One region of the Rhodopseudomonas parapalustris genome, then DNA from elsewhere that is predicted to be linked to it. Evidence: riboswitches for the same ligand, from Rfam matches in the RefSeq annotation. Region 1 holds a riboswitch; the other holds the start of a gene.
The links. A riboswitch is a leader RNA that binds a small molecule or an ion and turns the genes downstream of it on or off. The one in region 1 is predicted to bind cobalamin.

Region 1 (21,784 bases):
CGCGCAGCACTTCGTCGAGCCGCGTCGCCTGTTCGCGCAGCTCGTCGCGGGTTTCGATCGTCCACGCTCGATCGCGCAGCGCCGCCGCCCCGATCCGCAGTGCCGGCCCGGAACAGCTCCACGGCCCGAGCGCCAATGCGATCCGCCGCGCAATCGCCTCACCCGCGATGGCGAATCCGAGGCGCACACCGGCAAGGCCGTAGAACTTGCCGAACGAACGCAACACCACGATCGGCATTTCCGGCGTCAACGCCGCAGCGCCGATCGACGGATCGACATCGGCGAACGCTTCGTCGATCACCAGCCAGCCGCCCCGCCGGCGCAGTTGCGCCGCGGCGCGCCGCAAGCTGTCGTGCTCGACGATGCGGCCATCGGGATTGTTCGGATTCACCACCACGACGTGGCGCGCCTGCTCGGGAATGTCGTCGAGCGAGGCGATGCCGACCAGTTCGCGCCCGGCATTGCGCCACGCCAGCGCGTGCTCGGCATAAGTCGGCCCGACGATCGCGACGCCACCGGGCGCGGCCAGTTGCGGCAGCCATTGGATCAGCGCCTGCGTGCCGGCGGCAGCGACGATGCCGGACTCAGCGGGCACCTCGTAGGCAAGGCGCGCGGCATCGCACAGCGCGGTCTCGTCGGCCTGCGACGGCAGACGCTGCCAAGCGTCTGCATCGATGGTCGGGATCGGCCAGGATCGCGGATTGATGCCAGTGGAGAGTTCGAGCCAGTCGGCGGCATCGCCGCCGTGCCGTGCCATCGCTGCTGTGAGATCGCCACCGTGCTTCATCGCCACCTCTTGCCACCATCGCGGCCAAAGCGCGAGAGGCTCGGCGGCGTTTTAGCCGGAATGATGATGCTGTTAGTTGCAAGCCTGACAGGCGTCGCGAGCGCAGCCGCGGCGCCCACGGTGGTATCGATCAACACCTGCACCGATCAGTTGCTGCTGACACTCGCCGATCCCGATCAGATCCTCGGCCTCAGCCCGTATGCACGCGACGCGGCGCGTTCGTTCCTCGCCGCCGAGGCTGCGCGGTATCCGCGGCTGTCGGGCGGCGCCGAAGACGTGCTGATGCTGAAACCGGATTTGGTGGTCGGCGGCAAGTTCACCAAGCGGGCCACACGCGAACTGCTCAAGCAGATGGGCCAGCGCGTCGTCGAATTCGATTCGGTCAAGACGATCGATGATGCCAAGGCGCAGATCCGGCAGATGGCCGATCTGCTCGGCCATCCCGAACGCGCCGCAGCGGCGAACGCCCGTATCGACGCCGCAGTGGCGCGCGCCAGACAAGCCGCGTCGCGGACGCGACTGACCGTGCTGCCGCTGGCGCGGCGCGGCTGGGTGTCGGGCCGCGACAGCCTGATCTCGTCGCTGCTCGACATCGTCGGTCTGCGCAACGCCGCCGGCGGGCTCGGATTCAGAAACGGCGGTTTCACCTCGCTCGAAGCGGTGGTGGCGCTGCGACCGGACTTTCTGCTGATGACGGACGACAGCGATTTCGCCGAGGACGAGGGTCGCGCCTTCGTGCTGCATCCTGCGCTCGAGCACTTCTATCCGCCGTCGAAGCGGATTACCGTGCCGGAGCGGCTGACCGTGTGCGGCGGGCCGATGCTCGCCGACGCACTCGATCGGCTGACCGAAGAACTCACCCGCGTGGAGCGATGACATGCTGTTGGATTCCCACGCGCTGCTGATCGTCGTGGTGGCACTGGTGCTGGACGCGCTGATCGGCGATCCCGACTGGCTGTGGAAGCGGCTCGCGCATCCGGTGGTGCTGCTCGGCACGATGATCGGCTGGCTCGATCGGACGCTCAATCGCGACGACTGGTCGGAGCGGACCAAGAAGATCGCCGGCATCGTCGCGGTGATCTTTCTGATCGCGGTGGCCGGCCTCGTCGGCCTGCTGCTGGAAGCCCCACTGCGGCAATTGCCGGGCGGCTGGATCATCGCAGCGGTGCTGGCCGCGACGCTGATCGCGCAGCGCAGCCTGTACGACCACGTCGCACGCGTGCGCGACGCCTTCGCGTCCGGCGGCCTGACGGAGGCACGCGAGAAGGTGTCGCTGATCGTCGGCCGTGACCCGCAGACGCTGGACGAAGCCGGCGTCTGCCGCGCCGCGATCGAATCCAGTGCCGAGAATTTTTCCGACGGCGTGGTCGCCCCGGTGTTCTGGCTGGCGCTATTCGGGCTGCCGGGCCTTTTGATCTACAAGACGATCAATACCGCCGATTCGATGATCGGCCATCTGACGCCGCTGCACCGTTCGTTCGGCTGGGCCGCAGCGCGGCTCGACGACGTGCTGAATCTGATTCCGGCACGACTGTCGGGCCTGCTGATCGCGCTGGTGGCACCGATCGTCCGCGGCTCGGTCAAGCAAGCGATCACGGTGATGCGGCGCGACGCCGGCAAGCATCGCTCGCCCAATGCCGGCTGGCCGGAATCGGCGATGGCTGCGGCGACCGGCGTCGCGCTCGCCGGCCCGCGCAGCTACGGCGGCAAGATCACCGACGATCCTTATCTCAACGCCGAAGCACGCCGCGAAGCAACGCCCGCCGATATCGGCCGCGCGCTGCGGGTGATGATCGCAGCCTGCGCGCTGCAGGCCGCGATCTACGCGGCGCTGGCGTTGGTGCTCTGACGGCCGCGGGCGATTGCAATCATCCGCTCGACGTCGAGATGCGCTTCGAGATGATCGGCCAGCGCATCGAGCGCAGCTTCGATCTGGGACTCGTAAGCGAGCTGTGAGGCGATGCCGAGACCGGCGAGCCAGGCGCGGCGAAACTCGTCGTTGGTGAACAGGCCGTGCAAATAAGTACCCTGCACTCGGCCGCTGCGTGAGATCGCACCATCGGGCCGGCCGCCGATCGTCACCACCGGCCGCGCGCAGTCCGGTCCCTCGGTGCGGCCGAGATGAATTTCGTAGCCCTCGACCGGTGCGCCGGTCGCCACATGGGTGCCGTGGACCAGCGTGGTCGACTTGTCGCCCCGCATGATGGTGACGGTGTCGAGCAGACCGAGCCCATCGACCGTGCCGGGCGCGCCATCGACGCCGTCGGGATCAGCGATGCTGCGCCCGAGCATCTGATAGCCGCCGCACAGCCCGAGCAGGTGTCCGCCGCGGCGGACATGGGCCGCGATGTCGATGTCCCAACCCTGCGCGCGCATAAACGCGAGATCGCCCAGCGTCGACTTGCTGCCGGGAATGATCACCACATCGGCCTCGGCCGGAATCGGCGTGCCGGGCGGCACGAACACCAGCTTGACGCTGGGCTCCATTCCGAGCGGATCGAGATCGTCGAAATTGGCGATCCGCGCCAGCATCGGCACGGCAATGACGCGCTGTGCGGTCGATGCCTGCGCCCGGTCGAGATCGACCGCGTCCTCGGCAGGAAGCAGCGCGGCAGACGGCAGCCACGGCACCACACCGAGCGACGGCCAGCCGGTCAGCTCGGTGATCGCCGTCAGGCCATGATCGAACAGCCGCACGTCGCCGCGGAATTTGTTGATCAGATAGCCCTGCACCAGCGCCCGCTCGGCATCGTCGAGCACGAGATGCGTGCCGGCCAGACTGGCGATCACGCCGCCGCGCTCGATATCGCCGGCAACCACCACCGGCACGTTCGCGGCTTGCGCAAAGCCCATATTGGCGATGTCGCCGGCACGTAGATTGATCTCGGCCGGCGAGCCGGCGCCTTCAATCAGCACGATGTCGGCCTCGCGTGCGAGCTGTGCGAAGCTGTCGAGGACATGCGGTAGCAGCGCCGCTTTCTTCTCGAGGAAGTGCTGAGCGCCGAGCCGGCCGAAGCGTTTGCCCTGCACGATCACCTGCGCGCCGGTGTCGGTCTCCGGCTTCAGCAGCACCGGGTTCATATGCACGGTCGGCGGCAGCTTCGCGGCGCGCGCCTGCACCGCCTGCGCCCGGCCGATCTCCCCGCCGTCCACCGTCACCGCAGCATTGTTCGACATGTTCTGCGGCTTGAACGGCGTCACCTTCAGCCCCCGCCGCACCAGCGCCCGGCACAGCCCCGCCACCAGCGTCGACTTGCCGGCGTTGGAGCAGGTGCCCTGGATCATGAGGGCGGGGGTGATAGTCATCGCAGCTTTCTCATCACGTGGCCGTCATTCCGGGGCGCGCCGACAGGCGCGAACCCGGAATCTCGAGGAGTTCTGCACTTCTGGATTCCGGGTTCGCCGCTGCGCGGCGCCCCGGAATGACATATTTGGGGCTCTGCCGCCCGCTCAAAACTCCACGCCCTTCTGCGCTTTCACGCCGGAACGGAACGGGTGCTTCACCAGGGTCATGTCGGTCACCAGATCGGCGATTTCGATCAGCGCCGGGTGGGCGTTGCGGCCGGTGATCACGACGTGCTTGTCGGCCGGTTTCTCATCGAGCAGCACCGCGACGATCTCCTCGATCGGCAGATAGTCGTATCGCAGCACGATGTTCAACTCGTCGAGCAGCACCATGCGATGACGATCGTCGCGGATCAATTCTCTGGCCCGCTCCCAACCGGCGCGCGCCGCGGCGATATCGCGCTCACGGTCCTGAGTTTCCCAGGTGAAGCCCTCGCCCATGATGTGCAGCGTCGCGAGCTCCGGAAATTTCGCCAGCAGCTTCGCCTCGCCGGTGTTCCATTTCTCCGACTTGGTGAAGTGAACCACGCCAACCGGCATCCCGTGGCCGATGTGGCGGAACACCATGCCGAGCGCCGCCGAAGTCTTGCCCTTGCCAGTGCCAGTGTGGACGATGATCAGGCCCTTGCTGTCGGTCATACCTGACAGCTTCTTGTCGTGCGCGGCCTTCCGCTTCTTCGCCTTCTCGGCGTGGCGGGCGTTTTCATCGCGGTCGGACAATGGATCGGTCATGCAGCTTCCTTCGGAGTGAGAAATTCGGCGAGCAGATCGGCGGCGCGGTTTGAGCGCGGCATCCACAGCCCGCGCCGGATCGCCTCGTCGAACCGGGCCACGATGTCGCGCAGCGCCGCCGGATTGGCATCCTGCAGAAACTGGCGCACGGCATCGTCTTCGAGATAAGCGGCGAACAGCAAATCGAAATGGCGGTTGCCGACGGCGTCGGTCGAAGCCGCGAAGCCGAACAGATAGTCCACCGTGGCGGCAATCTCGGAGGCGCCCTTGTAGCCGTGGCGCATCACGCCCTGAATCCACTTGGGATTAGCGGCGCGGCCCCGCACCACGCGCGAAATCTCGTGCGCCAGCGTCCGCGGCAGCGGCGCTTCGGGCCGCGACGTGTCGACATGGGCGATCCGAGGCGCCTGTCCACGCAAGGTTTCGACCGTCGCGGCGAGGCCGCCGATGAACTGGTAGTAATCGTCGGAGTCGAGAATATCGTGCTCGCGATTATCCTGCGCCTGCGCGACCAGATCGACCGCCTGCAGCCGCGCCGCGAACGCATCGGTCGCCTCGGCGCCGTCCTGCCCCGCCCCATAGGCGTAGCCGCCCCAGGCGAGGTAAGCGCCAGCGAGATCATCGCGGCTGTCCCAGCCGCCGTCGTCGATCATCGCCTGCAGCCCGGCTCCGTAACTGCCGGGCCTCGCCCCGAACACCCGCGCGCCGGCTTGTCTTTTTGCCAATTCGGGATCGACGCCGCTCCGAACTAATTGTTCGCTGCGGAGGCGGACCTGGGCGGCGATCGGATTGGCGTCATCCGGCTCGTCGAGCGCCGCCACTGCCGCGACCGCGCTGGCGATCAGATCCATCTGCACCGGGAAGGCGTCGCGGAACAGCCCGGAGACGCGGAAGGTGACGTCGACGCGCGGCCGTCGCAGCTCCGACAGCGGCACGATCGCAAAGCCGGTGACGCGGCCGGTGGCGTCCTCCCAAGTCGGCCGTGCGCCGATCAGCGCCAGCGCCTGCGCCACGTCGTCGCCGCCGGTGCGCATATTGGCGGTGCCCCACGCCGACAGCGCGATCGAACGCGGCCACTCGCCGGCTTCCTGCCAATAGGACTCGATCAGCCGCTCGGCGGCGAGCTGGCCGATCCGCCACGCCGACGGCGTCGGCACCGCGCGGACATCGACTGCGAAGAAATTGCGTCCCGTGGGTAGCACGTCGGGACGGCCACGGGTCGGCGCGCCGGACGGCCCCGGCCGAATGAACCGACCGTCGAGCCCGCGGAGCAGCGCGTCGCGCTCTGCACCGCCCGACGCCTCGATCGCCGGGCGGAGCGATGTCGCGATCCATTCGAGCACCGGACCCGCTTGGGGCCAATCGGAGGACGCAGAGTCGCCCGCCACCAGCCGCAACGCGAGCGCTTCGAGGCGCTCGACGGTGTCGCCACTCGTTCGCCACGGCCGATCGCTCAGCGCCGCGAGAGTCGGTGGGCGCGGGCCGGTGTAGGGCGTCACCAGATCGCGGGTCAGCGGATCGAACGCAGCACCGTCCGCATCCGTCAGGCCGAGGTCACGGGCCATCGCGCGATGCAGCGAGGCATCCTGCAGCTTCAGCTCAGAGCGCGGCAGCCGTGCGATCGACACCAGCAGCTCGTCGCATTGCGATGCCTGCGGCGTGCGGCCGAAGACGTGCAGGCCGTCGCGGATCTGCATCTCTTTCAGATCGCACAGATGTGCGTCGATCGCCCGCAGCGCGTCGAGCGTCGCGGTATCGCGGTCGATCGCGACATCTTCGTCGAGACGTGTCGCCCGTGCCAGAGAGATGATGTCCTCGGCGATCGCGTCCGCACGCGTCGGATCGAGATCGGCCGCCATCGCATATTCGTCGACCAGCGCTTCCAGCCGCGCCATCTCGTCGTGCAGCTCGGCGCGGGTCATCGGCGGCGTCAGATGATCGACGATCACCGCGGCGCTGCGCCGCTTGGCCTGGATGCCCTCGCCAGGATCGTTGACGATGAACGGATAGAGATGCGGCAGCGGCCCAAGCAGCGCGGTCGGAAAACAGTCGCGCGACAATCCGGCACTCTTGCCCGGCAGCCATTCGAGATTGCCGTGCTTGCCGAGATGAATCACCGCATCGGCGCCGAATGCCTGCCGCAGCCACAGATAGAACGCCACATAATGATGCGGCGGCGGCAGCTCGGGATCGTGGAAGCTGGATTTCGGATCGATCGCATAGCCACGCGCCGGCTGCACGCCGACCAGAATATTGCCGAAGCGATGCAGGGCGAGACGGAAGGCCCCATTTGCGACATGCGGATCCTGGTCCGGCGCGCCCCACCGCGTAGTCACCGCCTCGCGCACTGCCTGCGGCAGCTCAGCGAACGCCGCCGCGTAGTCCGCCACCGGCCAGTTCACGCCGCCGTCGCGATCAGCGCGGCCTTTCAGTTCGTTGGTCGGGCCGCGCTGCAACCACTCCATCAGCGCCGCGGTGTCGGACGGCAACTCGCCGGCGGCGTAGCCTTCGGACCGCAGCGTCACCAGCAGATCCTGCAGCGATTGCGGCGTGTCGAGGCCAACACCGTTACCGAGCCGGCCGTCGCGATTCGGATAGTTGGCGAGCACGATGGCGATGCGGCGCTGATCACGCGGCTGATGCCGCAGCCGCACCCAGGCCTGCGCCAGATCCGCGACCGCATCGATCCGGTCCTGCAGCGGCTGGTACACGGTGGGAGCGAATTCGGCATCGCCGCCGCGCTGCTTGAACGCTACGGCTCCGGCGAAGACTCGGCCATCGACCTCCGGCAGCACGACGTGCATGGCGAGGTCGCGCGGATTGAGACCGCGGCCGGATTGCTCCCAATGCTCGCGCGTCACCCCTGCCTGCGCCACCTGCAGGATCGGACAATCGGCAGACGCCAGCACGCCGGATTCGTCGGTCGCGGTGGCGGTCGCGAACGCCGTGGCATTGACGATGACCTCCGGCGGCGTCGCCGCCAGCACGCTGCGCAGGAACGCGATCGAGCGCGCATCCTTCAGGCTGGTGACGAAGATGCAAACGGGATCGAGCCCGCGCGCGGCCAGCGTATCGCGTAGCGCCGCGATCGCCGCGGTATCGCCGCTCGCCGCCAGGGCACGATAGAAGATCACCAGCGCGCGCCTTCCTTGCGAGGACCGCGGCTCGGCCGGCCAAAATCCGGCAGCCGGCATCGGCCGTGGCGGCGGCGGGCAATCGTCGCGCAGGATCATCCAGGCGGCATAGCGCAGCGCCAGGCTGATGTTGTCTGCACCGCCCTCGCTGCAGTAGCGCCACAGCGCACGAGCATCGTCGAGATCGGCCGTGCCCCGCGCGGCAAGCTCCGCGTTCCACTCCATTTCGCCCGGAATGCACACGAACTGCGCGCCACGCGCCAGCGCATCGCGCCGCAGACTGTCGACGCCGTGCGGCCAATAGGCCTCGCCGCCGAGCATCCGCAGTATCACCAGCTTGGCTTTTGACAGCGTGCGTTCGACATACAGATCGACCGAGGCCGGATGGCCGAGCGCGAGAAAATTGGTGAGCTGGAGGGTCGGATAGTCGTCCGGCATCCCGGCCCGCGCCGCGCCGAACGCGGCGAGATCGCTATCGGCCGCCGACAGCACCACGATGTCGGCCGTCGCCTGACCAAGATCGCGCGCGACATCGCCGTCGTCGATGCTGACGCTGGTATCGAGCTTCAGGTGCATCTGGAGCACCGTTGCTGTGCGACCACCCTCTCTACGTCATTGCGAGCGAAGCGAAGCAATCCAGACTCGGGGCCGATGCCCCTGGATTGCTTCGTCGCTTCGCTCCTCGCAATGACGGGGAGAGGCATATGAATTACCCCGCCAGCGCGCGCCGGGCGGCATCGGCGTCGAAGCCCTTGAGGCCGATCACCACCAGATGATCGGGGCGCTCGGCGTCGGGTCGGGCGAAGGCGAGATCGATGCGCGAGCCGACCGCCTGCACCACCACCGGCGCCGGCTTTCCGGCGACGCGGGCGTGGCCCTTGACGCGGAGCACGCCGTCGAGCCCGAGCGCATCGCCGACGCGCGCCTTCATCGCGTCGAGCGTCTCCGCCGGCTGCGGGGTGATCACCAGCGAATCGAAATCATCGTGATCGTGCTCCTCGCCTTCGGCGTGATGGCCGGCGCGGGACGCAAGATCGTTCTCGGCTTCGGCATCGAGCCCGATCAGCACCGAGGGCGCCAATGTGCCGTGCGAGCGCACGATGCGGACGTTCGGCCGTATCCGGCTCGCCAGCTTGGTTTCGAGCGCAGCGAGCTGGTCGGGCGCGACCAGATCGCTCTTCGACAACACCACCAGATCGGCGCAGGCGAGCTGGTCCTCGAACACTTCCTCGATCGGATCGTCGTGCGTGGCGTCGCGCTGCGCCTTCACCGCATCGTCGTCGAGCGGCACCCGGCCTTCACTCAGCGCCAGCGCATCCACCACGGTGACGACACCGTCGGCGGTGGCGCGGGTCTTCACCGCCGGCCAGGCGAACGCCTTCAGCAGCGGCTGCGGCAACGCCAGCCCGGAGGTCTCGATCACGATCGCATCGAGCGGCGTGTCGCGATTCAACAGCTTTTCCATCGTCGGGATGAAGTCGTCGGCGACGGTGCAACAGATACAGCCATTGGTGAGTTCGACGATGTCGCCGGGCGCACACACCGACGCGCCGCAATCCTCGACCAGCGCGCCGTCGAAACCGGCATCGCCAAATTCATTGACGATCACCGCGATGCGGCGGCCGCCCGACTGATTGAGCAGCGCGCGTAGCAGCGTCGTCTTGCCGGCGCCGAGAAACCCGGTGAGTACCGTGACGGGAACGCGGACGGTCATGAACTACTCTCCTGTTTGGCGTTTCAGCCACAGCGGCAGGCCGGCGGCGATGAAGACGACGTTGGGCACGGCGGCGGCGACGGTCTGATTGAGGCGGCCTTGAGCGTCGCGGAACGCGCGGCCGAGCGGCGTCTCCGGCACCAGCCCGAGGCCGACTTCATTGGAGACGAGCACGATCGGACCCGCGGCGACGCCGAGATAGCGCGCCAGCCGCTTGGCCTCGACCTCGGGATCGCGGCCGGCTTCCATCAGGTTGAACAGCCACAGCGTCAGGCAATCGACCAGCACCGCTCGGCCACGGCCAGCGTGCTGGGTCAGCGCATCGACCAGCCCGAGCGGCTCCTCGATCGTGGTCCAGCCATCGCCGCGGCGGGCGCGGTGATGCGCGATCCGGTCGGACATTTCGTCGTCGCTGGCAGTGGCGGTGGCGAGATAGATCTTGGCGAGACCGCTGCCCGTGACCAGCCGTTCGCCGAACACCGATTTGCCGGAGCGAGCGCCGCCGAGCACGAGGGTGGAGATCAGCGCACTCATGCCGGCGCCCGCCCATCGTCCGGGGACCATTGCGGCGGCGGCAGACGGACGAGCGTGCCCTTGCGCAACACCTCCGGGCGCTGTCGCCACGGCACCAGGCCGTAGTCACTGTCCTGATAGGAGGCCACGAACGTCGCAACCGCGTCGGCGCCGCCGGCGCCGTCGAGATCGCCGAACACGAAGGTGTAGCCGCCCTCGCTCGACACCGCGACGGTGGCGGCGCGCTTGCACGCGGACAGGCACTGCACGGCGCGCACCTGTACGCCTGCGGAACCCGCCAGCGCGGCACGCACCGCCTCCAGCATCGGCGCACCGACCACAGTACCGTTGGTCGTTTTGCAGGTGGTGCAGACGCTGACCATCACCGGCACGCCGGGCAGGCTGCGCGACAGATCGGCGCTCAGGTCGGCGGCTGGTTCGGAATCCATCGGGCTCGAATCGTTGCGTCAGCTTTCGAGCTTTGTCGGAACGCGCGGGATAGACCTTTGGTCTGCCGCACTGCTTCCGTCCGGTGCACCCCGCCCCGACGACGCCTTCAAAGCACAATACGTGATGGCAGGTCTCCTGGCTCGCGAGTCGTTGCCATTCGCCGCCTTCCCAGGAATTCCCAGTGGCCTCGGCGATGGCTCGTCGCTTACAGTTGCGGGGGCAGCTCCGGGATCGAGACGCAATGCGCCTCCCACCGGCTTCCCTTTTCACCTTCCTGACGGAAGGACCATCGCGGCGCACGCTATCTGCGACCGTGTTGCGGGTCAACAACGCGAAGGTGGTGTTGACCCGGCCAGCGCGATTACGTCAGTTGCGCGCCTTCGAAACCAAAGGATCGTTCGATGCCGACCGACACCCTCGTCACCTGGCAGCCTCCCTCGATCACACCGGTCGACGCATCGCTGAAAGCAGCCTTACGGGCGCGGGTGGACGGCAAGGCCAAACCGCTCGGCTCGCTCGGGCGAATCGAAGATCTCGCGATCGAGCTCGCCATGATGCGGCATCCCGAACCGCCGCGCGCCGACAACGCGGTGCTGATGGTGTTCGCCGGCGATCACGGCCTCACCGCAGAAGGCGTGTCGCAATATCCATCGGCCGTGACGGTCGCGATGGTGATGACCTATCTGGCCGGCAAGGCCACCGCCAATGCGTTCGCCGCAGCCAATCATGTCGATGTCCGGGTGATCGACGCCGGCGTCGCCGCCGAGCTGCCGAAACACCCCGATCTGATCGACGCCAAGGTGCGGATGGGGACCGCAAATGCGGCGCGCGAGCCGGCGATGAGCCTCGCCGAGGCCTGCCAGGCGCTCGACCGCGGCGCCGAACTGGCGCGCGCCGAGATCGCCGCGGGGGCGGATGTGATCGCACTCGGCGAGATGGGAATCGGCAACACGGCTTCGTCGTCGCTGCTGCTGCATCGGCTCGGCCCGGCGCCGCTCGACCAGAGCATCGGCATTGGTGCCGGCCAGGATGCCGACGGCATGGCCCGAAAAAAGGCGGCGATCGAAAAAGCCGCGCAGCGCAGTGCCGCCACCGCACCGCTCGAGGTGCTGGCCGAATTCGGCGGGCTGGAGATCGCCATGATGGCCGGCGCGGTGCTCGGCACCGCCGCGCAGCGCCGCCCAGTGATCATCGACGGCTTCATCGCCACCGCCGCGGCGCTAGTCGCCGTGCGACTATCGCCGGAAGCACGGGACTATTGCGTGTTCGCCCACCGCTCCGCCGAACGCGGCCACGATCTTGCGCTGCAGGCGATGGAGGCCGTGCCGCTGCTCGATCTGCGGCTGCGGCTCGGCGAAGGCACCGGCGCAATCCTCGCAGTGCCGCTGCTGCGCTCCGCCGGTCGGCTGCTCACCGATGTCGCCGATCTCGCAGACGTATTGGCAGGCAAGCTATGAGCACGACGCTGAACAAATTGGTGGCGATGACCGATCCGGCCGAGATCGCCGCCGCCAATGCCAATCCGCCGGTGTTCGACGAAGCGTTTCGCGACAAGTTCGCCGAACTGATCGCGTGGCGCCGCGACGTCCGCCGCTTCAAGACCGATCCGGTCGCGCCGGAGCTGATCGAGCAACTGCTCGATCTGGCGCAACTCGCGCCCTCGGTCGGCAACAGCCAGCCGTGGCGCTGGATCAGTATCGACAGCGCCGAGACGCGCGCGCAGATTCGAGCCAACTTCCTGCGCTGCAACGAGGTCGCGGCGAGCGCGTATCAGGGCGAGCGCGCGGCGCTGTACGCCAAGCTCAAGCTCGAAGGCATCGACGTGGCGCCGCGGCAGTTCGCGCTGTTCTGCGATCGCACCACCGCGCAGGGCCTCGGCGTCGGACGCCAGACCATGCCCGAGGCGCTCGATTACTCCGTCGTGGCGATGATCGAAACGTTCTGGCTCGCCGCCCGCTCGCTCGGGCTCGGCGTCGGCTGGGTGTCGATCCTCGATCCGCAGGCGATCACCGCCGATCTCGACGTGCCGCCGAACTGGAAGTTCATCGCCTATCTGTGCGTCGGCTGGCCGGTCGAGCATCACGTCGATCCGGAACTGGTAAGACACCATTGGCAGGACCGCACAGCGGCCGGCCGCATCGTGATGTCACGCTGAATCGCTCGATCAGCGTGCGCGAGCGCACTAACAGCGCGCGCCGTTTCCGGATTATTAAGGCAAGATCGCGGCGATCGCCGCAATTTGCAAGAAATCGTCACATTCGCAGGTCAGGACTCCGTCCGCGTTTCCGATAATGGAGGACCGGACATGCGAACGACCAGCTCTTGGACGACTGCTGTGTTTGCCGGCGCGCTGATCGCGTCGAGCCTCTCTGCCGCGCCCGCACTGGCGCGAGGCCAGCAGGACCAGCGCAATGCCAGCGAGACCGCATCAAGCTCGGGATGCACCTCGTATGAGCGCGCTCCCGACGGCTCATGGCGGCCGATTCCCTGCGTATCAGCCGGCGCGGCGTCGATGCCGGCGCGGCGTTCGCCGCAGAGCGCCGAAGCCAGCAACTAATCGCCGCGACAGCGCCAACGGCGGCACGCTTCGGCCGGCTCCGCGAATGATGGCCGGGCTGAATCCGGCCATCATCCGCAACGGACGGTGCGCGGCGTCTCGGACGGTCTGTCCGGACTCAGTGTCCGAACAGGCCGGTGATCGTCGCCTTCGCCAGCGTGTGGAAGTTGAGATCGAAGCCGACCAGCGCCGGCATCGCCGTCGCGCCGGCGTTCGGCAGCTTCTCAACGTCCACCGCAAACACGGTGATCTGATAGCGATGCGGCTTGTCGCCCGGCGGCGGGCACGGGCCGCCATAGCCGGCCACGCCGAAATCGGTCAGGCCCTGGATCGTGCCGTCCGGCATCAACCCCTTGGCGACATCGCCGGCGCCCTTCGGCAACGACGTGGTGGTGGCGGGAATATTGAACACCACCCAATGCCACCAGCCGCTGCCGGTCGGCGCATCGGGATCGTACATCGTCACCGCGAAGCTCTTGGTGCCGGCCGGCGCATCGCTCCAGCTCAAAGCCGGCGAGACGTTGGCGCCGGTGCAGCCGAAGCTATTGAACAATTGCTCGTGCGCGATGGTGGCGCCTTCGGCGATGTCGGGACTGGTGAGCTTCATGGCCTGCACTCCTGCCGCATGCGTGCGCCACGCGCGGCAGACGGCTGGCGCGCAACGCACGTCATCGGGTCGCTGATGTCGTGGTCCCCGCCGGGCGGCGAGGCGGCCGGATGCTAGCAAGCCGGACGGAGAGACGGAAGCGGCGCAGCCGCCGCACGCGCGCAATAGGCCCGCTGGGTCACTCGGACTTCGCGGCCGGCGCCTTGCGGGACGACCGCAGCAGCAGCGGGAAGCCGGAGAAGAAGGTGTCGGAATCGATCAACACCGGAATGCCGAGCCATTCCGAGACCGTGCGCGGCCCACTGCGCAGCTCCTCGCGCCGCGCTGGAAGAGGAGCGGGCGCGGGCGAAGCCGCGGGCGCCACCGGAGGGGCGATGGGCCGTGCAGATTCGCGCGCCGGCTGAACCTCGGCCTTGGCTGGCGGCGCGGGAGGCGCTGGGGCAGTCGTCGCCTGCTTGCCGCTGTGGCGATCGAGAATGGCGGTTGCGGCGAGCGCCGAGCCGAATGGCGGCTCGACGCGCACGGCCGCGCCACCGCGGCGGTCGGACGCCTCGATCAGCTCGACCCGTTGAAAGCCGCGCTGCTTCAGCTCGGCGATTGCGGCTTTGGCCTGTGCGGCGCTATCGAAAGTGCGGGTAATTTGCGTCATGTCTCGCCTGCCTTAGAGGAATCCCCGTCGGCGTGCAAACGGCGGCACACCCGCAATCGTTCCGCGCGGGAACGAGGGCGGGGGGAGGGGCGCAGGCCCGGCGACGCTAGGCGCAGACGTCCGGCATGCAGCAGCCGCCACAGCCGCCCTTGCCGTCGCACATCGGCGCTTCCGGCCCGCCCTTGGCGGGCTTGGCGATCAGCGACAATTGCTGCTCGAGGCTGGTGCTCTCGCAGGCCGGACACACCGCGGTGTCACCGGAGAACAGCAGCGTCTCGAACTGGTGACCGCATTTGTTGCAGACGAAGCCGTAAATCGGCATGACGGATCTTCCGAAGCTGACTGGGAACGGCTTGCGCCTAGCAAACAAAGAGCGCGGCCCGCAACGCGGCGGATCAAATTCGCCGGAGGAACGACGCGATGGATCAGGGCGAAGCCTGCGTGGTGATGGTGACCGCACCGAGCAAGGACGAGGCAGAACGCTTGGCAGTCGCAACACTCGAGGCCCGGCTCGCCGCCTGCGTCCAGATCCAGGCCATCACCAGCCATTATTGGTGGGACGGCAAGATCACCAGCGATGCCGAGCAGTTGATGTTGTTCAAGACCGTGACGGAGAAATTCGCGTCGCTGCGCGACCTGATTACCTCGCTGCACTCCTACGACACGCCGGAGATCATCCAGCTTCCGGTGACCGCGGGTGCCGAGAAATATCTCGGCTGGATCAGGCGCGAGACCGGGGCGTAGAATCGCCCCGCAACCACACCGGCGCCGCGTCGTCTCCAGCGAGCGCCGTGCGGACTGTACGGGCAGCGACGCGCGACGGCCAACGCAGCAGATGGCTGCGGCAGTGAGCGCAATCAGTGGCGCCGAAGCCTTCGATCGGCACCGGCAGAAATCCGAGCCGCGCGACCAGCTCGCATTCGTCGCCGCCCGCAATCGCCCAGGCGCCCAGCACCTCGCCGGCCGTCGTCAACTGATCGACGTGCCAGCGGATCGTTTTGTCCTTGCGGAAATGCCGACCGAGCCGAGCCGGCAGGCCGCCTGGCCCATAGGCCGAGCCACAATACAGGTAGCGCCCCGGCCGAAGTAACGGCGACGCGGCGGCGCCGAGCCGGATCGCGAGCGGCGCGGCGATGGCGATCGCCACCACATAGGCGCCGGGACCTGACGGGCAGGCAGGATGCGGTGCGGAGGTCATCACGACCGGTGTGCGTCCGCCGTCTCCAGCCGGTCAAGCCCGCAGACGACGTCGCCGGCTAGTGCTTGGTCGGGACCTGGCTGAGCAGCATGCGCTTCAGCTTGGCGCGCGCGTGCATCTCGGTGGCGGACTGCATCACCAGCCCCTTGGGCGCATCGCTGAGAGCTTCGGCCTGCGCCCATTCGGCGGCGGCGAGCCATTCCAACTCGTCGGGCGACAGATTGCGGAAGGGAGCTGGGTCGGCGACCTTCATGGCGGTTTCCTCATGGTGCGATCCGGACAGCGGCAGCGCCGATCGCTTGTTGTTCTTTGAGCAAGCTTAAGCCGGCTGCGGACCGACAGCAATCGCGAGATGACAAGCACCGCGGGCCGAATCTGCAAATGCATCGCTTCAGCAAATTCAAACTGAGCGATTGCGCTTTGCATCCGGCGTGTGAATAGCTGCAGCCGTCTCCGTTCGTTTCATGGCCCGCTCGTTCACAGCTCTTCACCCGTTCCGTTCGACATGACCGACCTGCGATCCTATCGCGCACCGTGGTGGTTGCCCGGCGGCCATCTGCAAACCATCTGGCCGACGCTGTTCGCGCAGCCACGGGCCTCGCAAGCCATCAAGCTCGTCCGCGAACGCTGGCGGGCGCCAGACGGCGACTTCATCGACATCGACCACCTGCCCGGGCCGGACTATGCGCCTTGGCTGGTGCTGTTTCACGGCCTCGAAGGATCGTCGGCAAGCCGCTACGCGATCGCATTTGCGCAGGGCGCGGTGGCGCGCGGCTGGCGGCTGTCGATCCCGCATTTCCGCGGCTGCTCCGGCGAACTCAATCTGGCGCCGCGCTCGTACCACTCCGGCGACTTTCAGGAGGTCGGTTGGCTGCTGGCGCGAATTCGCGACCGCGCCGATGCGCCTGTGCTGGCCGCCGGCGTCTCGCTCGGCGGCAACGCGCTGTTGCGCTGGGCGGAGGAGGCCGGCAGCGGCGCCGCAGAGATCGCGCGCGCAGTGGCGGCGGTCTCTGCCCCGCTGGATCTCGTGGCCGCCGGCGCCGCGATCGATAGCGGCGTCAACCGCCTGATCTACACCCGGCATTTCCTACGCACGATGATTCCGAACGCGCTCGCGAAATGGCAGCAGCATCCGGGACTGTTCGATCGCGAACGGGTCCAACGGGCAACGACCCTGCGCGAATTCGACGACGCCTTCACGGCGCCGCTGCACGGCTTTGCGGGTGTCGATGACTACTGGACCCGTGCCTCATCCAAGCCGCATCTGCACAAGATCAAGATCCCGGCTTTGGCCGTGAACGCGCGCAACGATCCGTTCGTGCCGGCCGCCTCGCTCCCGGCACCGGACGACGTCGGCACGATGGTGACGCTCTGGCAACCCGATGAAGGCGGACATGTCGGCTTCGCCACCGGTCCCTGGCCCGGCCGGGTCACCGCCATGCCCGAGGCGGTCAGCGACTGGCTCGGCTCGATCCTCGCCGGCTAATAGTCGGCGCTGCGCAGTTCGAATTGCGCGATGCTCTTGAACCGCGCACCTCGCGCGTCCTGGCGCAGCACAGCGATCCGATCGATCGCAATCCGGTCGATGCCGGTGGCCGCGAATTGTCTCCGCAGCAGCGCCAACAATTCGTCGTGGCGAGCCGGATCGAGCGAACCGGTCAGCGTCATGTGAAGCCGGAACTCGTCCATCACATAAGGGTAGCCCCAGCGATCGAGATAGCCGACCTGCTCGGGCGTCAGCCGTTCCGGCTTGCGCCGGGCGCGATCCTCCGCCGACAGCGGCGCCCGAAACTCATCGAAGTCGCGAACGCAATCGGCCGCGAGCTGCTGCAGCGACTCGGACGGCGCTTCCGGCACCAGCGCGAGGAACCCACCGATCGGCCTGATTACCGGAGCAATCTGCGGAATCGCCCGCGGCGTTTCGGCAAAGGTCGCACAGGCCCACAGCAGGTCGCTCTCGCTGCGGCTGCCGATCAATCCGAACGGCGCCTTCAGGGTGGCGTGAAAGCCGTAGCCGCGCGGCTCGGCGGTGATGTCTCGCCAGTCCTCGATCGCCGCGGTCGGCGCAGCGAACGGCACGTCTTCGCCGGTGACGACATCGTAGCCGAGCATCGTCGCCCCGAACTGCGCCAGAGCGCTGCCTGCGGCGGGCAGATAGTAAATCGCGTAGCGTGGAAAATTCGACATCGCCGATGATGATAGCGTCAGATCAGGCGGCAACGCCAGCCGGGTGCGGCAGTTTGCGCGTGATCACGAAGCGCTCCGGATCGTCGACATGCACCAGCCGGCCGCCGGCGATCACCGCGACGATCCGCGGCCGCAACGCGACCCGATCATCGACCAGCACAACGTCAGCGCGCTGCCCGCTCGCGATCGTGCCGCGCTCAGCGAGCCCGGCGGCGCGCGCAGGATTTTCCGAGATCAGCTTCCAGGCCTGCTCCAGCGGCAGGATGCCGTCATGCACCAGGCGGAACGCGGCGAGCAACGGGGCCGGATAGTAGTAGTCGGAGGCCAGTACCGAGCACAGTCCCTTGGCGATCATATCGGCCGCTTTGGTCCAGCCGGTGTGGCTGCCGCCGCGCACCACGTTCGGCGAACCGAACACGATGAAATCGCCGTGCAGCGCCGCATCGCGCGCGGTCTCCTCGGTGGTGGGGAACTCGGCAATGCCGACGCCGAGCTCGCGATAACCCTGCCGCATCGCCGGGGTATCGTCGTCGTGCGACAGCATCGGCATCGACACCTCGCGGGCGATGGCGGCGAGGCGCCGATTCGCCTGTGGCACTTCGTCGCCGCGCGCCGCGACGCGCTCGACCAGCCGATCGAATTCATCGTCGGATAGGCCAGTACGCTCGACCACCCGGTTGCGCTTCTGCGGCTTGGCGAGGTTCGCCAGCGTCGTGTCCATGTGATCGTTGAAGGCGAACAGATCGACGCGGCGATCACCGATACACTGGGCGATCTCGTCGACCGCCTCGAGATTGAAGGTCTCGTGGCGCAGATGAATGCGGGTGTCGGCGGAAAGCCGCGGCTTGGTCAGATCGATCGCATCCAGCATCCGGCGGGCGTTGTCGGCGCTGCGCAGGCCGGGCTCCCACGACCAGGTGACGGCGTGAAAGACCGTGGTCAGGCCGTTGGCGATCGCCTGGCGGTCGCTGTCGATCAGCGCCACGTCGATCGGAAAGTCGACGCCCGGCCGCGGCATCATCTGCCGCTCGAAGGCATCGCCGTGCAGATCGACGATTCCGGGCAGCACCAGCAGGCCGCGGGCATCGATCCGGATCGCCGCATTGCCGCTCGTGGAGCCGACCGCCGCGATGGCGCCGCCGGCGAGCTGCAACGATGCCTCGGCAATCTCGTCGCTAAGCAGCGTCCGGCCACCTTCGATCGCGATCTCGCTCATCCCATCACCTGCTGTTCTGTCGCCGGCTCGCGGTCCGGCGGCTGCACTTCGGCCGCACCTTCATATCGGTCGAGGAATTCGTCCACTGACAATTTCCGGAAGTCGGGCAGCGCGGTGCGCAACGCTTCGTGGCCCCAATTCCACCACGCCAGCGCGACTAGACGCTCCGCCTGTTGCTCGGAGAAACGTCGGCGGATCGGCCGCGCCGGATTGCCGGCCACGATCGTGTAGGCCGGCACGTCCCGGGTGACGATCGCGCCGGCCGCAACCACCGCGCCGGTACCGATGTTACGGCCCGGCAGCACGATGGCGCCGTGACCGATCCAGACATCGTGGCCGATCTCGACATGATGCGAGCGGCGCCAGGCGAAGAACTCGGCGTCGTCGCTCTCGCCCTCGAAATAAGTACTGGCGCGGTAGGTGAAGTGCGCCTGGGTGGCGCGCTGCATCGGGTGATTGCCGGGGTTGATCCGGGTCATCGCCGCGATCGAGCAGAACTTGCCGATGCTGGTGTAGGTGATCTGCGAGTCGTTGACGACGTAAGAGTAATCGCCCATCGCCACTTCGTTCAGGATGGTGCGGGCGCCGACTTCGCAATAGGCGCCGAGGGTGACGTCGTGCAGCTTGGCGGTCGGATCGACGGTCGGCGCGACCGTCAGCAGTTTCGCAGCCATGGGATTCTCGTGCGCGATGATTGGGGGTGAGCCTGTCATCGACGCCGCCCGTGACGCCGTCGTGACGCATCGATGACGCAGCGAAGACCTTGATATGTCGGCCGAACTACATCGACTGTCACACGGCTGCAAAACAACAGCGTTAGCGATTCCTCCCGAACCTGTTTCGGGAGCAGCGCATGCTGGTAGTTGAGGGTCTGACCTGCCGTTTCGGCAGCAAAGCCGCCGTAGATGGCGCATCGTTTTCGGTGGAGCGTGGCAGCTTCGTCGGGGTGATCGGCCGATCCGGCGCGGGCAAGTCGACCCTGCTACGCATGCTGAACCGGCTGGCGGAGCCGTCCGAGGGACGCATCCTGTTCGAAGGCGTCGATGTGACCGCGCTGCAGGGCCGCGAGCTGCGACAATGGCGCGCACGCTCGGCGATGATCTTTCAGCAATTCAACCTGATCGGCCGCCTCGACGTGCTGACCAATGTGCTGATGGGCCGGCTGTCCGAAGTGCCGTCGTGGCGCTCGCTGGTGCAAATGTGGCCGGAGCAGGATCGCGCGCTTGCGATCTCGGCGCTCGATCAGTTCGATATGGCGTCCTACGCGGCGCAACGCGCCGACCAGCTCTCCGGCGGTCAGCAGCAGCGCGTCGCGATCGCCCGCGCGCTGGTGCAGCAGCCGGACATCGTGCTCGCCGACGAGCCGATCGCCTCGCTCGACCCGCGCAACACCAAGATCGTGATGGATGCGCTGCTGCGCATCAACAAGCACTTCGGCATCACCGTGCTGTGCAATCTGCACTCGCTCGATCTCGCCCGTAGCTATTGCGACCGGCTGATCGGCATGGCCTCGGGCCGCGTGGTGTTCGACGGCGCGCCGGCCGCGCTCACCGACCAGATCGCGCGCGAGCTTTACGACCTCGAAGCCGACGAAGTGCTCGGCGCCGCGCCGCACGTTCCGCACGGCCTTCCCGCCCCCGCATTGGTCGGCGTCGCCGTGGCCTGATCCCGGCGGCGATCGTTCGCCGTCTTCCCTATCCGGCACCGCCCGCGGCGCGTCCGCGTGCGGTCGCCGTGTTTCGACCGTTCACCGACTGAAGAGACAGGAAACCTCATGATCAAGCTCCGTACTCTCGTCGCCGCCGCTGCCGCGCTGGCGTTCACCGCGCACGCCGCGCCGGCGCAGGACTGGAAGGCGAAATATCCCGAGCTGGTGTTCGGCAAGATCCCGGACGAGAACGCCTCGGGCACCACCACCCGTTGGACTCCGCTGACCGACTACCTCACCAAGCAGCTCGGCGTGCCGGTGAAGCTGCGCATCGCCAACGACTATGCCGCGGTGATCGAGGGCCAGCGCGCCGGCAACATCCACATCGGCATGTATGGCCCGGCGTCCTACGCCCGCGCCTATCTGGTCGGTGCCAAGGTCGAGCCGTTCGCCATCGAGGTCAACGGTGACGGCTCAAAGGGCTATCACTCGGTGCTGTATGTGAAGAAGGACTCGCCCTACCAGAAGATCGAAGATCTCAAGGGCAAGAACCTCTGCCTGGTCGACCCGAATTCGACCTCCGGCAACAACGTGCCGCGCTTCATGATGAACAAGATGTCGATCGATCCCGACAAGTTCTTCGCCAAGGTGATCTACGCCGGCAGCCACGAGAACGCAGTGATCGGCGTCGCCCAGGGCACCTGCGATGCGGCGTTCAATTGGTGGAACACCGAGGACGAATCCAACCTGCTGCGGATGGACCGCAAGGGCATGGTCAAGGCTGCGGACTTCCGCATCATCCTGAAGTCGGACCTGATCGTGAACTCGCCGATGGCCTATCTGTCGGACCTGCCGGAAGACCTCAAGGCGGCGATCCGCAAGGCGGTGCTCGATCTGGCCACCAACGATCCGGAAACCTTCAACAAGATCTATGAAGGCAAGGCCAAGCCCTATGCGGCGACCAGCCACAAGGACTACGAGCCGGTGGTCGAGCTGATCAAGTTCGTCGACACCCTGCGCAAGCACAAGTCGTAACGGATCCCCGCA
Region 2 (8,122 bases), on a different contig from region 1:
GTGCAGTCCGATGCGAAAGCCGAGCGAACGCACTGCCGCGATCGCCAGCGGAAGATCCGACTGCAGCGTCGGCTCGCCGCCGGAGAACACCACTCCGTCGAGCAGCCCGCGCCTTGTCTCCAGGAATGCGAACACGTCCTGCCACGCCAGCTGATCCGGCCCGCGGGCCGGCAGCAGATGCGGGTTGTGGCAGTAGCCGCACTGCCAGGGACAGCCTTGGCAGAACACGGTCGCGACCAGCTCGCCCGGCCAGTCGCAGGTCGACAGCCGGACGAGACCGCCGATCCGCAGCTCAACCGTGCTTGGCGCGGGCTTCGGTGAAGTACTTGCGGTCATTGAATTCGCCGATCTTGCCGCGGTTGAACGAGGCGACGGGACGGTGATAGCCCATCACCCGGGTCCAGATCTCGCAGGGTTGGCGCTCGGCATCGGTCAGTTCGATGGTGTCCATCGCGTCAGTGGGGATGGTCACGTGGGCGTTCATCAATCGTCTCCTTCTGTTCAGTGGGTGGCGGCGAGCCGCTTGGCCGCGAGGCGTTCGGCGTCGCATTTCGGGCAGAAGGCGTGTTCGCCTTCGATGTAGCCATGGGTTGGGCAGATCGAGAAGGTCGGTGTCACCGTGACGTAAGGCAGCCGGAAGTTCTCCAGCGCGCGTCGCACCAGCTTCTTGCAGGCCTCGCCGGACGACAGCTTCGATCCCATGTAGAGATGCAGTACTGTCCCGCCGGTGTATTTGCGCTGCAGATCGTCCTGGCGTTCCAGCGCCTCGAACGGATCGTCGGTGAAGCCGACCGGAAGCTGACTTGAGTTGGTGTAGTACGGATTGTCCTCGGTGCCGGCCTGCAGGATTCCGGGGAAGCGCTTGCGGTCCTCCTTGGCGAACCGATAGGTCGTGCCTTCCGCCGGCGTGGCCTCGAGATTGTACAGATTACCGGTCTGCTCCTGGAACGCGACGATCCTGGCGCGCACATGGTCGAGGACACGGACGGCGAAGCCGTGCCCCCACGGCGTCGCGATGGTCTCGCAGTCCGCGGTGAAGTTGCGGATCATTTCGTTGACGCCGTTGATGCCGACGGTGGAGAAATGGTTGCGCAGCGTGCCGAGATAACGCTTCGAATACCGGCACCTCGTCGCGCAGATCTTCCGGGCAGGTCCAGTCGAAGGTGAGGTTGGTGAACGGCGTCTGCGTGCCCCAGCGCGACGGGACGTTGAGGTTGTAGACCAGTTCCTGGATGCCCTGCAGCACGTCGGCGTAGCTCAGCCCGTCCTTGCGCAGGAACGGCGCGAGGTAGGTGTCGAACGAGCTGAACGCTTGGGCGCCGGCCCATTCGTTCTGCAGCGTGCCGAGAAAATTGACGATCTGTCCGATCGCGCTCGACAGATGCTTCGGCGGGCTGGCCTCGACCTTGCCGGGCACGCCGTTCAAGCCCTCGGTGAGCAACATGCGCAGCGACCAGCCGGCGCAGTAGCCGGACAGCATGTCGAGGTCGTGAATATGCAGGTCGCCGTCGCGATGGGCGCGGCCGACTTCCGGCGGATAGACGTGCGATAGCCAGTAGTTGGCGACCACCTTGCCGGACAGATTGAGGATCAGGCCGCCGAGTGAATAGCCCTGGTTGGCATTGGCGTTGACCCGCCAGTCGGTGCGGTCGAGATATTCGTTGATCGACGCGATCGCATCGACGGCGACCTTGCGGTCGTTGCGCGCCTGGGAGCGCTTCTCACGATAGACGATATACGCCCGCGCGGTGGTCAGGTGGTTCGCCGAGATCAGCACCTGCTCGACGATGTCCTGAATCTGCTCGATCTGCGGCACGGCGCTGGCGAACCGGTGCGCAATGACCTTGACCGACTGACTGGTAAGAAGCCCAGCTTCGAGTTCGCCGAACTCCTCCGTGGCCTGTCCGGCGCGCGCGATCGCGGATCGGATCTTGGCACTGTCGAACGCCGCTTCAGCGCCGCTCCGCTTGATGATCGCTTGAGGAAGGTTGGTCTGGTCGGAAACAGGCATCGGCACACCGCGGGTCGAATTGCGGGCCGGGGTTCAGGCAGGCGCGTGCAAGAGTCGTACGGAGCGCCGTACGCACGGAAGCAAGCGACCCACCGGGACACCCCGCCCAGGGACGTTTGGTTGTTCGCGGCAGGTCTCCTGGCTTGCGGGTCATTGCCTCAGTCCGCCTTCCCGGGATTGCTCCCAGTGGCCTGATGACGTCGGCTCGCCGCTGACAGTTGCGGGGGCAGCTCCGGCTTAGGCGGTAACGCCGCACCGAATTCCCTCTTAGCCCTCGATCAAACGATTCGAGAGACCGCGAATACAATATGTAGTGCTCTGGGCGCTGCTCTTGTCAAGCTGTCGATGTGTCATTGCTGCTGCTCGCGGGCGCGGATGTGGCAGCATCGGCTCGGCGCCAAGCCTCAATCTGGTCCGGACGGTGCGCGAGCGCCGTGATCGGGGCGGGCGGATACAGCACCAGAAACACCGACTTCTTGCCGCTCCGGAAGGAGGTATGGCCGGACGTCGGCAGTCTTCCGTCCTTCGTCCAGCGGCGTCGCTCGTGAGGGGTGATCGTGAGAATCTCGTCCAACTCCTTTGGGTGAATGCGTTCAGCTTGAAAGGCGACGATCTCGGCGTCGACGGCTGCGAGTAGTTTGGACATATCGACCGAAGGCTGTCGGATCGTCGCGTCGACTCCATTGCCGTCGATGCAGGCCTGGAGACGCAGTCTGCGCAAAAGCCTCAACACCCGGCGAACGGCCCCCTTCGCACGGCGCTCTGATCCGAGCGAGATATCGAATGTCGGTTCAAACCGCAGCGCGATACGATCATCACATGGACTGAACCACACATACCGCTTGCAATCACCCTGCTTGTCCGACGTCATGCTCCACCGTGGCGTTTCCGATACGCACTGTTTCGTCTCCCCCGGATCAGGTCAATTCGTCGAATAGGGTGAGAACGAGTTGCGATTTTCATCGACGTGGAGTGGGCGGCCGACCGGAGGGAAAGCGCGTTGCGGGCAGGCCTGCCGTTCGCAGATCCGACAACCCGCGCCGATGGGCGTGGCCGCTGCCGGGTTGGTGAGATCGAGCCCGTCGGAATAAACGAGGCGCCCGGCATGCTGCAGATCGCATCCCAGCGCGACGGCAAAAGTCTTCCGGGGGGCGTGATAACCTGCCTGATCGTGCGACACCGTGCGCGCCACCCACAGATAGGTCCGGTGGTCGGGCATTCGCGCCAGCTGCGTGAGAATCCGGTCCGGTTGCGAGAACGCCTCGTAGACGTTCCATAGCGGACACGTTCCTCCACCACGCGAGAAATGGAAATCCTTCGCCGACTGTCGTTTCGAAATGTTGCCTGCGCGATCGACGCGGATGAAGAAGAACGGGACGCCGCGTGCACCCGGTCGCTGCAACGTGCTGAGACGGTGGCAAATGGTCTCATAGCCGACGCCAAAATGTTGGCCGATCAACGTGATGTCGTAACGGACCGACTCGGCTTTATCCCGGAAGGCCGCGTAGGGTAGCAGCAGCGCCCCGGCGAAGTAATTGGCCAGTCCAATCCGTGCCAGTCTGCGCGACGCCTCATCGCCGAACGGATTTTCTCCGACCAGCGCATCGATCGCGTCGCGATGCTCCAGGAAAGCCAACTGCGTACCGATCTGGAACGCCTGCTGGCCCGGCTGCAGGCGGGCCGAAAGCCGAAGCGTCTTGTCGCCCGCGTCAAAGCTGCGCTGAACATCCGCCGATGCGTCGGCTTCGCCGATGCGGATGTCGATGCCGTGCCGCGATTTCAGCCGCTCTGCCAGCGCCGCCGCGACCTGCTGGATCGTTCGTCCGGTGTCCGCGGCGGTTCGTTCCGCCGCTTCGTCGAGCTCGGCGATGTAGTTGTGCCTCGCATAAAAGAAATCGCGAATCTCTTCGAACGGCGTGGACATGGCAGATGTCGGTCGGTCTTGCCGATCGTCCCCGAGACGGGCGGCGAGGGCTGCTGATTGCTCCAGCGCGAGGTGATAACGCCGATAAATTGCCACTAAGGCGCGGCCTGCTGCGGGCATGCTGGTTGCAAGCTCACGCACGTCGTTTGCGGTCAGGCTTTCGCCGACCATCGGGTCGGACAGCGCTTCCTTGAGGTCGGCGATCAGTCGCGCCTCGTCATCCTCAGAGAATAACTGAACGTCGATGCCGAGCGTTGCGTTGAGCTTCAGCAACACCGGGACCGTCAGCGGACGCTGGTTGTTCTCGATCTGATTGAGGTAGCTCGGTGAGACGCCGACGGCGGTGGCGAGCGCCTGCTGCGTCATGCCACGCTGCTCGCGCAGCCGCCGCAGACGCGCTCCTACATACGATTTCTTCATCGCACCTCCGCAGATCGCCTTCGCAATCTTTGCAAATCGCCGTGCCCCGCTTCGCAATTCTTCGCAGGTTTAGTCCTTTACGACGGCCCGTGTTCGCCAATATGCCGAACCATGCGCCAAGACAAGCCGAAGGAGGTGCGCCATGAGCGCTACGAATTTCGATGCGACGCAGGAGACGCGCTTCGTCGAGATGATCTTTCCGGAGCAAGCTAATCACTACGGCACACTGTTTGGCGGCAACGCACTCAACCTGATGGGCAAGGCCGCCTTTGTCGCGGCGACACGGCGGGCGCGCCAGCCGATCGTGATGGCGACATCGGACAAGATCGAATTCCACGTTCCGGTGAAGGTCGGCGACCTCGTTGAATTGACTGCCCGCGTGGTGCGAGTCGGGCGCTCGTCGATGACCGTCGTCGTCGACGTGGTCAGCGAAGCGCTGATTTCCGGTGCCCGGCAACTCGCAGTCCGCGGCTCGTTCGAAATGGTCGCCGTCGACAAGGCCGGCAGACCGACGCCCGTGCAAGTACTTTCATCGACGACGACCACCATCCAGGAGACCACTTCGTGAAGCTGCATACCGTCCGTACCGCCCGCTCCGCCGACCGTTTGCCCCGCGCCGAGCAGCTCGCCTGGAAGATCGCCGAGGTCGCTGCCGATCCGGTCGCCGTCGAGCCGGAGGTGGTCGAGATGATCGGTAACCGGATCATCGACAACGCAGCCGTGGCGGCTGCGTCGATCGCCCGGCGTCCGGTCGCCAGTGCCCGTGCCCAGGCGATGGCGCATCCGTATCGCGCCGGCGCGAAGGTGTTCGGGCTGGCGCTCGACCGGCGTGTGTCGCCCGAATGGGCGGCATGGGCCAACGGCGTTGCGGTGCGCGAGCTGGATTTCCACGACACCTATCTGGCGGCGGACTACTCGCATCCCGGCGACAACATTCCGCCGATCCTGGCGGTGGCGCAGCATTGCGGTCTCGATGGCGCTGCGCTGGTTCGCGGTCTCGCCACCGGTTACGAGATTCAAGTCGATCTCGTCACCGGCATCTGCCTGCACGAGCACAAGATCGATCACATCGCGCATCTCGGCCCATCGGCGGCGGCCGGCATCGGAACGGCGCTGCGGTTGCCCACGGAGGTGATCTATCAGGCGGTTCAGCAGGCCTTGCACGTCACCACCACGACGCGGCAATCACGCAAGGGTGAGATCTCGAGCTGGAAGGCCTACGCGCCGGCCTTCGCCGGCAAGATGGCGGTGGAAGCGGTGGATCGGGTAATGCGCGGCGAGGGCGCGCCGTCGCCGGCCTGGGAGGGTGAGGATGGCTTCATCGCCTGGCTGCTCGGCGGTCCCAAGGCAGAATATCAGGTGCCGCTGCCGGAGCGCGGCGAGGCCAAGCGGGCGATTCTGCAGACATACACCAAGGAGCACTCCGCCGAGTATCAGAGCCAGGCGCTGATCGACCTCGCGCGACGGATGGGGCCTGCGCTGCGGGAGCGGACGCCGGACCTGTCGAAGATCAACAGCATCGTGCTGCATACCAGCCATCACACCCATTATGTGATCGGTACCGGGGCCAACGATCCGCAGAAGATGGACCCGAGCGCGAGCCGCGAAACGCTCGATCACTCGATCATGTACATCTTCGCCGTCGCGCTCGAAGACGGCGGGTGGCATCACGAGCAGTCCTACGCGCCCGAGCGTGCGGCGCGGCCTACCACGGTTGCGCTGTGGCACAAGGTGTCGACGATCGAAGATCCGGAATGGACGCGGCGCTATCACAGCCGCGATCCCAAGGAGAAGGCGTTCGGTGCCCGCGTCGTCGTCACCTTCGACGACGGATCGATCGTCGAGGATCAGATCGCCGTCGCAGACGCGCATCCGTTCGGCCGTCGGCCGTTCCGCCGCGAGCAATATGTCGGCAAGTTCCGCACCCTGGCGGACGGCGTCGTCGAGCAGTCGGAGCAGGACCGTTTCCTCGAACTCGTCGACCGGCTGCCCGAGCTGAGCTCGGCCGAACTCGGCGGACTGAGCTTCGCTGTCGCGCCGTTCCGGCTCGGGGTGGCGTCGCCGGCCGGCATTTTCGATTGGAAGTCCGGATCGTAGCCGGGGCTGAATAATTCTGATCACCAGGGAGGAAGCAATGACAGACCACGCGATTGCGCGTCACAGCGCTCCGCCGAAGAAGTCCGTCGCGTTGTCCGGCGTCATCGCCGGCAACACCGCGCTGTGCACGGTCGGGCGAACCGGAAACGATCTGCACTATCGGGGGTACGACATTCTCGACATGGCGGAGACCTGCGAGTTCGAAGAGATCGCGCATCTCCTGGTGCACGGGGCGCTGCCGACGGTGGCGGAACTGGCCGCCTACAAGGCCAGACTGCGAAGCTTGCGCGGGCTGCCGGCGGCGGTGCGCAGTGCCCTCGAAGCACTTCCGGCGGCGGCGCATCCGATGGACGTGATGCGCTCAGGTGTATCTTCGCTCGGCTGCGTGCTGCCGGAAGCGGGCGACCTCAATCATCCCGGGGCGCGTGACATTGCCGACCGGCTGTTGGCCTCGTTCGGCTCGATGCTGTTGTATTGGTATCACTTCGCCCACACCGGCCGCCGCATCGAGGTCGAGACCGACGACGACAGCATCGGCGGTCACTTTCTGCATCTGCTGCATCGGACCAAACCGCGAGAGTCGCACGTCCGCGCGATGCATACGTCGCTGAACCTGTATGCCGAGCACGAGTTCAACGCCTCGACCTTCACGGCGCGCTGCATCGCCGGGACCGGTGCCGATTTCTACTCGGCGATCGCCGGCGCGATCGGCGCGCTGCGTGGTCCCAAGCACGGCGGCGCCAACGAAGCGGCGTTCGAAATCCAGAAACGATACGCAACGCCCGACGAAGCGGAGGCCGACATCCGCCGTCGGGTCGCTGCGAAGGAGGTGGTGATCGGGTTCGGCCACCCGGTCTACACCATCGCCGACCCGCGCAACCGCGTGATCAAGGAGGTCGCCCGGCGGCTTTCGGTCGAGGCCGGATCGGTGAAGATGTTCGAGATCGCCGACCGGATCGAGGCGGTGATGCACGAATCTAAGAAGATGTTCGCCAATCTCGACTGGTTCAGCGCCGTCTCTTATCACGCGATGGGGGTGCCGACTTCGCTGTTCACGCCGTTGTTCGTGATCTCACGGACGGCGGGATGGAGCGCCCACATCATCGAGCAGCGGCAGGACAACAAGATCATCCGCCCGACCGCGAACTACGTCGGACCGGAGAATCGTCTGTTCGTGCCGATCGAACAACGCGGCCACGCGCCGTCTTCTCGTCTTGCCTGAAAGTGAAACCATGCCGTATCTCGTTGCTGCCGATCTCCCCACCGACCCTGCAGGCGTGCGGTTCCGCTCGCTGATCGAGCGCGGCGGCATCGTCCGCATGCCGGGCGCGCACAATGGCATGGCCGCACTGCAGGCGCGCGCTGCCGGCTTCGAGGCGTTGTATCTGTCGGGCGCCGCGATGACCGCGTCGATGGGGATTCCCGACCTCGGAATGATCACGGTCGACGAGGTCGCGTTCTTCATCCGGCAGATCGCGCGGGCAGGCGGCCTTCCCACCCTGGTCGATGGCGACACCGGGTACGGCGAGGCCCTCAACGTCATGCACATGGTCCGCACCTTCGAGGATGCGGGCGCGGGCGCGGTTCATATCGAGGATCAGCTTCTGCCGAAGAAGTGCGGTCATCTCAACGACAAGAAGCTCGCCGATGCGAACGACATGGCCGCCAAG

Region 2: another riboswitch for cobalamin. It lies ahead of nrdD (anaerobic ribonucleoside-triphosphate reductase); the one in region 1 lies ahead of M9H71_RS03170 (DUF1636 domain-containing protein).

The regions. Positions count from the first base shown of each region.
Region 1 is NZ_JAMKBZ010000002.1:217,091-238,874, reverse strand. Features, by position in the region: gene cobD (threonine-phosphate decarboxylase CobD) at 1-787, opposite strand, end outside; gene M9H71_RS03205 (ABC transporter substrate-binding protein) at 851-1,663, shown strand; gene cbiB (adenosylcobinamide-phosphate synthase CbiB) at 1,665-2,636, shown strand; gene M9H71_RS03195 (cobyric acid synthase) at 2,609-4,093, opposite strand; gene cobO (cob(I)yrinic acid a,c-diamide adenosyltransferase) at 4,238-4,864, opposite strand; gene cobN (cobaltochelatase subunit CobN) at 4,861-8,574, opposite strand; gene cobW (cobalamin biosynthesis protein CobW) at 8,708-9,712, opposite strand; gene cobU (bifunctional adenosylcobinamide kinase/adenosylcobinamide-phosphate guanylyltransferase) at 9,716-10,246, opposite strand; gene M9H71_RS03170 (DUF1636 domain-containing protein) at 10,243-10,674, opposite strand; cobalamin riboswitch at 10,784-10,981, opposite strand; gene cobT (nicotinate-nucleotide--dimethylbenzimidazole phosphoribosyltransferase) at 11,077-12,132, shown strand; gene bluB (5,6-dimethylbenzimidazole synthase) at 12,129-12,830, shown strand; gene M9H71_RS03155 (YbhB/YbcL family Raf kinase inhibitor-like protein) at 13,351-13,839, opposite strand; gene M9H71_RS03150 (hypothetical protein) at 14,018-14,488, opposite strand; gene M9H71_RS03145 (FmdB family zinc ribbon protein) at 14,595-14,810, opposite strand; gene cutA (divalent-cation tolerance protein CutA) at 14,909-15,232, shown strand; gene M9H71_RS03135 (GIY-YIG nuclease family protein) at 15,210-15,686, opposite strand; gene M9H71_RS03130 (hypothetical protein) at 15,745-15,939, opposite strand; gene M9H71_RS03125 (YheT family hydrolase) at 16,192-17,172, shown strand; gene M9H71_RS03120 (DUF1045 domain-containing protein) at 17,169-17,873, opposite strand; gene M9H71_RS03115 (alpha-D-ribose 1-methylphosphonate 5-triphosphate diphosphatase) at 17,896-19,089, opposite strand; gene M9H71_RS03110 (transferase hexapeptide repeat family protein) at 19,086-19,763, opposite strand; gene phnC (phosphonate ABC transporter ATP-binding protein) at 19,943-20,755, shown strand; gene phnD (phosphonate ABC transporter substrate-binding protein) at 20,864-21,772, shown strand.
Region 2 is NZ_JAMKBZ010000011.1:135,495-143,616, forward strand. Features, by position in the region: gene M9H71_RS12195 (anaerobic ribonucleoside-triphosphate reductase activating protein) at 1-336, opposite strand, end outside; gene nrdD (anaerobic ribonucleoside-triphosphate reductase) at 293-484, opposite strand; gene nrdD (anaerobic ribonucleoside-triphosphate reductase) at 502-1,050, opposite strand; partial or broken gene nrdD (anaerobic ribonucleoside-triphosphate reductase) at 1,184-2,011, opposite strand; cobalamin riboswitch at 2,123-2,326, opposite strand; gene M9H71_RS12215 (hypothetical protein) at 2,346-2,882, opposite strand; gene M9H71_RS12220 (short-chain fatty acyl-CoA regulator family protein) at 2,934-4,355, opposite strand; gene M9H71_RS12225 (acyl-CoA thioesterase) at 4,498-4,923, shown strand; gene M9H71_RS12230 (MmgE/PrpD family protein) at 4,920-6,452, shown strand; gene prpC (bifunctional 2-methylcitrate synthase/citrate synthase) at 6,490-7,674, shown strand; gene prpB (methylisocitrate lyase) at 7,685-8,122, shown strand, end outside.